Regions from separate parts of the Kitasatospora sp. NPDC048365 genome, predicted to be linked through region 2. Evidence: riboswitches for the same ligand, from Rfam matches in the RefSeq annotation. Region 2 holds a riboswitch; the other holds the start of a gene.
The links. A riboswitch is a leader RNA that binds a small molecule or an ion and turns the genes downstream of it on or off. The one in region 2 is predicted to bind glycine.

Region 1 (3,199 bases), on a different contig from region 2:
CTTGGCCTTCAGGTCCTCGACGTCCACGTCGCCGTCGACCAGGGTCTTCACCACGACGACCCGCATGCCGGCCATCGCGGCGGAGGCCGCGTTGGTGCCGTGCGCGGAGGACGGGATCAGGCAGACGTCGCGCTGGGTGTCGCCGTTGGCCAGGTGGTAGGCGCGGACGGCCAGCAGGCCGGCCAGCTCGCCCTGGGAGCCGGCGTTCGGCTGGATGGAGACCGCGTCGTAGCCGGTCACCTCGACCAGCTGCTGCTCCAGCTCGCGGATCAGGGTGAGGTAGCCCGCCGCCTGGTCGACCGGGGCGAAGGGGTGCAGCTGGCCGAACTCCGGCCAGGTCACCGGCTCCATCTCGGTGGTCGCGTTGAGCTTCATGGTGCAGGAGCCCAGCGGGATCATGCCGCGGTCCAGCGCGTAGTCGCGGTCCGACAGGCGGCGCAGGTAGCGCAGCATGGCGGTCTCGGAGCGGTGGCTGTGGAAGACCGGGTGGGTCAGGTACTCGTCGGAGCGCAGCAGCGCCTCCGGCAGGGTCTCCGCGTCCTCGGCGATCTCGGCGGTGACGCCGAAGGCGGCGAAGACCGAGGCCAGGTGCTCGCGGGTGGTGGTCTCGTCGCAGGAGATCGAGACTGTGTCCTCGTCGACCTGGAAGAGGTTGACGCCCTCGGCGAGCGCGCCGGCGACCACGGCGGCGGCCCGGCCCGGGACGCGCACGGTGACGGTGTCGAAGAACGACTCGTGCGCCGGCTCCACGCCGCCCGCGCGCAGGCCGGCGGCGAGCGCCGCGGCGTAGCGGTGGGTGCGGCGGGCGATGTCCGCCAGGCCGTCCGGGCCGTGGTAGACGGCGTACATGGAGGCCATCACGGCCAGCAGCACCTGGGCGGTGCAGATGTTGGAGGTGGCCTTCTCGCGGCGGATGTGCTGCTCGCGGGTCTGCAGGGCCAGGCGGTAGGCGCGGTGGCCGTCCGCGTCCACCGAGACGCCGACCAGGCGGCCGGGCAGGTTGCGGGCGTACGCGGCGCGGACCGCGAGGTAGCCGGCGTGCGGGCCGCCGAAGCCCATCGGGACGCCGAAGCGCTGCGAGGTGCCGCAGGCGATGTCGGCGCCCAGCTCGCCCGGGGACTTCAGCAGGGTCAGGGCCAGCAGGTCGGCGGCGACCGCGACGACCGCGCCCAGCTCGTGGGCCCGGTCGATCAGTGGCTTGAGGTCGCGGACCGCACCGGAGGCGCCCGGGTACTGCACCAGCACGCCGAAGACGCCGCGCTCGGCGACCTCCGCCGGGATGCCGTTCGACAGGTCGGCGACGACCACCTCGACACCGGTCGGCTCGGCGCGGGTCTCGATCACCGCGATGGTCTGCGGCAGCGAGTCGGCGTCGACCAGGAAGACGCCGCCCTTGACCTTGGTGACGCGGCGGGCCAGCGCCATCGCCTCGGCGGCCGCGGTGCCCTCGTCCAGCAGCGAGGAGCCGGAGGTGTCCAGGCCGGTCAGGTCGGCGACCAGGGTCTGGAAGTTGAGCAGCGCCTCCAGGCGGCCCTGCGAGATCTCCGGCTGGTACGGCGTGTACGCGGTGTACCAGGCCGGGTTCTCCAGCACGTTGCGCAGGATCACCGGCGGGGTGAAGGTGCCGTAGTACCCCAGGCCGATCATGGAGGTCAGCACGGAGTTGCGGCCGGCCAGCTCGCGCAGCTCGGCGAGCACCTGGGCCTCGGAGCGGCCGGCCGGCAGGCCCAGCGCGGTGAGGCTGCGGATGGCGGCGGGGACGGCGGCGTCGGACAGCTCGTCCAGGGAGCCGTAGCCGACCTGGGCCAGCATCTTGTCCTGCGCGGCGGCGTCGGGGCCGATGTGGCGGCCCTGGAAGGGACTGGCCTGCTCGAGCTCGGTGAGGGAAGGCTTGGCGTTCATGGGGGTCGGGGCCTCCTGGTCACGGACCGGCGGGGGTACGCATGCCGGTCCGGACGCCGTGGGAGCCGGAAAAGCAGACGAACCCGTCAGGCCTCCCCCTCTGTCATCGGTACCTGAGAGCTTCGCCGTGCCGGCGCCGTGAGGCGTCCCGTCGACTTGCACCGTCGGTGAGGGTGGTGCCGCCGGCTCCTGTGCCGGCGATCCTGCCCTGCTTTCCAGAGTGACCTGATCCCGTTCGGTACGGATGCCTGAGAGATTCCGGGGAGGAGTTGCTCCTTCGGCGCCCCTTCGCACCCGCTCGCGCGGGGCCGGGGACTCTCCCGAGCGGGCTCGGCGGTCGCCGCCCAGGGTACCAGCGCGAACGTTCCCGATCACCGGTCCGGGCCTGTGATCTGCCCCGGACGGCTGAGCTCCGCTCGCCGGTGTCCGATACATGTCGTTTCGTGTGAAGTGGTGGTCGGCCAGCTCCTCCGACCACCCCCCTTTGACGGATTCTCAAGGAGCAGCAGGACTGGAGGACAGCGTGCAGACCGATATCGATCCGCGCGACCTGATCGGACACAAGGCGGTCGACCGGAACGGTGACAAGATCGGCACGGTCGACGAGGTGTATCTGGACGACGCGACCGGCGAACCCGAGTGGGCCGCCGTGCGCACCGGAATCTTCGGCCGGGACGCCTTCGTCCCGCTGACCACCAGCGAATTCTCCGGGGACGAGCTGCGCGTCCCGTACGACAAGTCGCTGATCAAGGAATCCCCGGACTTCGGTGTGGGGCAGCACCTCTCCCCCGCCCAGGAGCTCCAGCTGTACCGCTACTACGGGCTGGACACCGGCAACGGCCAGCCCGTGCCGCCGACCGCGGCCAACGGCTCCCTCGCCGCGGAGCGGCCCGCCGACAAGTCCATGGACAAGCCCGTCGACCGGGACTTCGGCACCACCGCCCCGGTCGCCGCCGCGGCGGCGGCCCAGGCGGCCGGCGCCCAGCCCGCGCAGCACGCCCAGCCCGCCGTGAACCGCACCCTCGCCCCGCCGCCGACCTACGCCGCGCCGGCCGAGCACAAGCTCCCGCAGACGCAGCCGCAGCCCCAGGCGCACGCCCGGACGGCGGCCACCGGCGACGCGCCCGCCGCCCCGATCGAGATCACCTGCCGCGAGGAGCGCCTGGAGATCACCACCGAGTGGCACGAGCTGGGCACCGCCCGGCTGCGCAAGTACGTGACCACCGAGCCGGTCGAGCGCCGGGTGCCGGTGGTGCGCGAGCGGGTGCGGGTGGAACGCGTCCCGGTCACCGAGCAG
Region 2 (3,199 bases):
CAGCCACAGGCCCCAGCGGGTGCGGTACAGCGCGTTCGCGATCTCCAGGCCGGAGATCACCTCGTGGCCGCGCGACCAGCCGCTGGCCGCCAGCTGCTCGGGCGAGGTGACGCACGGGGCGTACCCCATCCCGCCGATCTCCATGTTCCCGTACTGGGCGTCCGGGCTGCCGGGCGTGCCGTGCCAGAGCAGCATCCAGACCCTGCCCTCGGCGAGCGCCCGCAGCAGCGTCTCGTACGCCGCCCAGCGCTCCGGTGCGACCTCTCTGAGGGCGCGCTCGATCGCGCCCGGGTCGCCGGCTGCTCCCGTCACGTCGCCCTCTTCCGTCCGCCCTGCGGTGTCGGGCCAACCCTATGGGGCGGGCCGGACACTCGTCATGCCGCCGTCCCCCTACTGGCCGGTCACCGCCGCCGCCCCGTCACGGCCGGACGTAGAACGGCTGCACCCGGGTCAGCAGCCACTCGACCACCGGGTCCGCGACCAGGTCCAACAGCACCAGGTTGACGCGCCAGGCCGGGGCGGCGGTTCCCAGTGCCCGGCCGAGCGCCTGGTTGACCTCCGCGGGGTCGGCCGGCAGCGCCGGGTCCAGCTGGACGCCGACGTACAGCAGGGTCGGCTCGCCCTCCACCCGGGCCAGCGCCCGACGCGCCGTCAGCACGCCCGGAAGTGCGGCGAGTTCGGTGGTCACGGCGGCCAGGAAGGCGAACGGCTCCTGGTGCGGATCGGGCTCCTTGAGCGCCACCCGGGCCCCCTCCTGGATCCCCTCGGCCGCCCAGCGGTCGCCCTGCGGGCCGCGGCGCAGCTCGCCCACGCCCTCCGGCGGCACCGGGATGCCCACCGGGGCCTCCGGGTTGACCGCGATCCCGATGCCCAGCGGCAGTCCGCGGGCGAACTCCCACATCGGGGCGACCGCGAAGGCCATGCCGGGCGCGTGCCGCAGGAACACCTCCTGCGAGGAGAACACCGGGACGTACGGCGCACCGGCCAGCTCGATGGTCGGCAGGTCCAGCGACTCGCCCTGCGGGTCCGCGCCCGCCGGCAGCGGGATCCACACCTGGCTGCGGCCCAGCACCTCGATCACCCGGGGCGTCGCCCCCGGATCGCCGAGCGCCGCGGTGAGCACCTGCTCCAGCTCGTTGGCCGGCCACGCGCCGCCCTGCGGAGCCTCACCCACCGGGAAATCCATCGGTCCACCCCTTCAGATCCACTGCTGTGAGAAGCGTATCCGCCGGGGTGCACTCCCCTACCGGGCGCCGGGCATGCCATGATGTGCGCGCCGAACTTCATACTGGCCGCTCGAACCCGCGCGGGAGAGCCGGAACGCCCCTGTCGGGGGCGCGACCGGCGCCGAAGGAGCAAGTCCTCCCCGGAATCTCTCAGGCACCCATACCGCACGGGCGAGGCACATCTGGAAAGTGGACACGGCCGCGCCGTGCGCCCACCCACGGTGCAAGCCGCCATCCTTGGATGCGGTGAAGCTCTCAGGTTGTGACGACAGACGGGGAGACTCCACCCCCGCATGCCCATATGCAGCCAAGGAGCTCTGCCGTCATGTCCCTCCGCCTCACCGCGCTCGACGCGCTTCACCGCTCGCTCGGTGCCACCATGACCGACTTCGCCGGCTGGGACATGCCGCTGCGCTACGGCAGCGAGCGCGAGGAGCACCTCGCGGTCCGCACCAAGGCCGGTCTCTTCGACCTCTCGCACATGGGCGAGATCACCGTCTCCGGCCCGCAGGCCGGCGAGTTCCTGGACCACGCGCTGGTCGGCTTCATCTCGGCGCTCGGCGTGCTGCGCGCCCGCTACACCATGATCTGCCGCGAGGACGGCGGCATCCTGGACGACCTGATCGTCTACCGGACCGCCGAGAACGAGTACATGGTGGTCGCCAACGCCTCCAACGCCCAGGTGGTGCTGGACGCGCTGACCGCCCGCACCGAGGGCTTCGACGTCCAGGTCCGCGACGACCGCGACGCCTACGCGCTGATCGCCGTCCAGGGCCCGGAGGCCAACGGCATCCTCGGCTCGGTCACCGACGCCGACCTGCCCGGCCTCAAGTACTACGCCCTGCTGCCCGCCACCGTGGCCGGCAAGGACGTCTGGCTGGCCCGCACCGGCTACACCGGCGAGGACGGCTTCGAGATCTTCTGCGCCCCGGCCGACGCCGCGCACCTGTGGACCGCCCTCACCGAGGCCGGCGCCGACAAGGGCCTGGTGCCGTGCGGCCTGTCCTGCCGCGACACGCTGCGCCTGGAGGCCGGCATGCCGCTGTACGGCCACGAGCTGACCACCGAGCTGACCCCGTTCGACGCGGGCCTCGGCCGGGTCGTCCGCTTCGACAAGACCACCAACGGCGGCGAGTTCGTCGGCCGCAAGGCGCTGGAGGCCGCCGCCGCCCAGGCCGAGGCCAACCCGCCGCGCAAGCTGGTCGGCCTGGTGTCGGACGGCAAGCGCGTCCCGCGCGCCGAGTACACCGTGGTCGCCGCCGACGGCACCCCGATCGGCACCATCACCTCCGGCTCGCCCTCCCCCACCCTGGGCAAGCCGATCGCCATCGCGTACGTGGACGCCGCGCACGCCGAGCCGGGCACCGCGGTCGCGGTGGACGTGCGCGGCAAGCACGAGCCGGTCGAGGTCGTGGCGCTGCCGTTCTACAAGCGCGCCCGCTGAGCTTCCTCCCCCCTTCACTGCCCGGTCCGCTCAGCGGACGGCTCCGCCCTACCCTCTTGCGATCCTGGAGAATGACGTCATGAGCAACCCCACGCACCTGCAGTACACCGAGGAGCACGAGTGGCTGACCACCGCTGAGGTGGGCGCCGTCGCGACCGTCGGCATCACCGCCCACGCCGCCGACGCCCTCGGCGACATCGTGTACGTCCAGCTCCCGGAGGTCGGTGACACCGTCACCGCGGGTGAGACCTGTGGCGAGCTCGAGTCCACCAAGTCGGTCAGCGACCTGTTCTCCCCCGCCACCGGCGAGGTCACCGAGGTCAACCAGGCCGTCATCGACGACCCGGCGCTGGTGAACGCGGAGGCCTTCGAGGGCGCCTGGCTGTTCAAGGTCCGCGTCGAGGCCACCGACAAGCTGCTCAGCGCCGAGGAGTACACCGCCTTCATCGGCGGCTGACCCGACTCGTGTCCCGGGGGCGGCCGCAGCGCGGCGGCCGCCCCGCCTCCGCCCACCCGCTCCACGGGGAGA

Region 1: it holds a riboswitch for glycine, as region 2 does, so the genes downstream of both, gcvP (aminomethyl-transferring glycine dehydrogenase) here and gcvT (glycine cleavage system aminomethyltransferase GcvT) in region 2, are expected to answer to the same signal.

What each region holds. Positions count from the first base shown of each region.
Region 1 covers NZ_JBICYJ010000024.1:112,171-115,369, forward strand. Annotated here, with positions in the region: gene gcvP (aminomethyl-transferring glycine dehydrogenase) at 1-1,902, opposite strand, end outside; glycine riboswitch at 2,129-2,235, opposite strand; gene ACGFX4_RS24185 (PRC and DUF2382 domain-containing protein) at 2,426-3,199, shown strand, end outside.
Region 2 covers NZ_JBICYJ010000001.1:351,982-355,180, reverse strand. Annotated here, with positions in the region: gene ACGFX4_RS01580 (enhanced serine sensitivity protein SseB C-terminal domain-containing protein) at 1-312, opposite strand, end outside; gene ACGFX4_RS01575 (enhanced serine sensitivity protein SseB) at 419-1,186, opposite strand; glycine riboswitch at 1,298-1,402, shown strand; gene gcvT (glycine cleavage system aminomethyltransferase GcvT) at 1,552-2,670, shown strand; gene gcvH (glycine cleavage system protein GcvH) at 2,750-3,127, shown strand.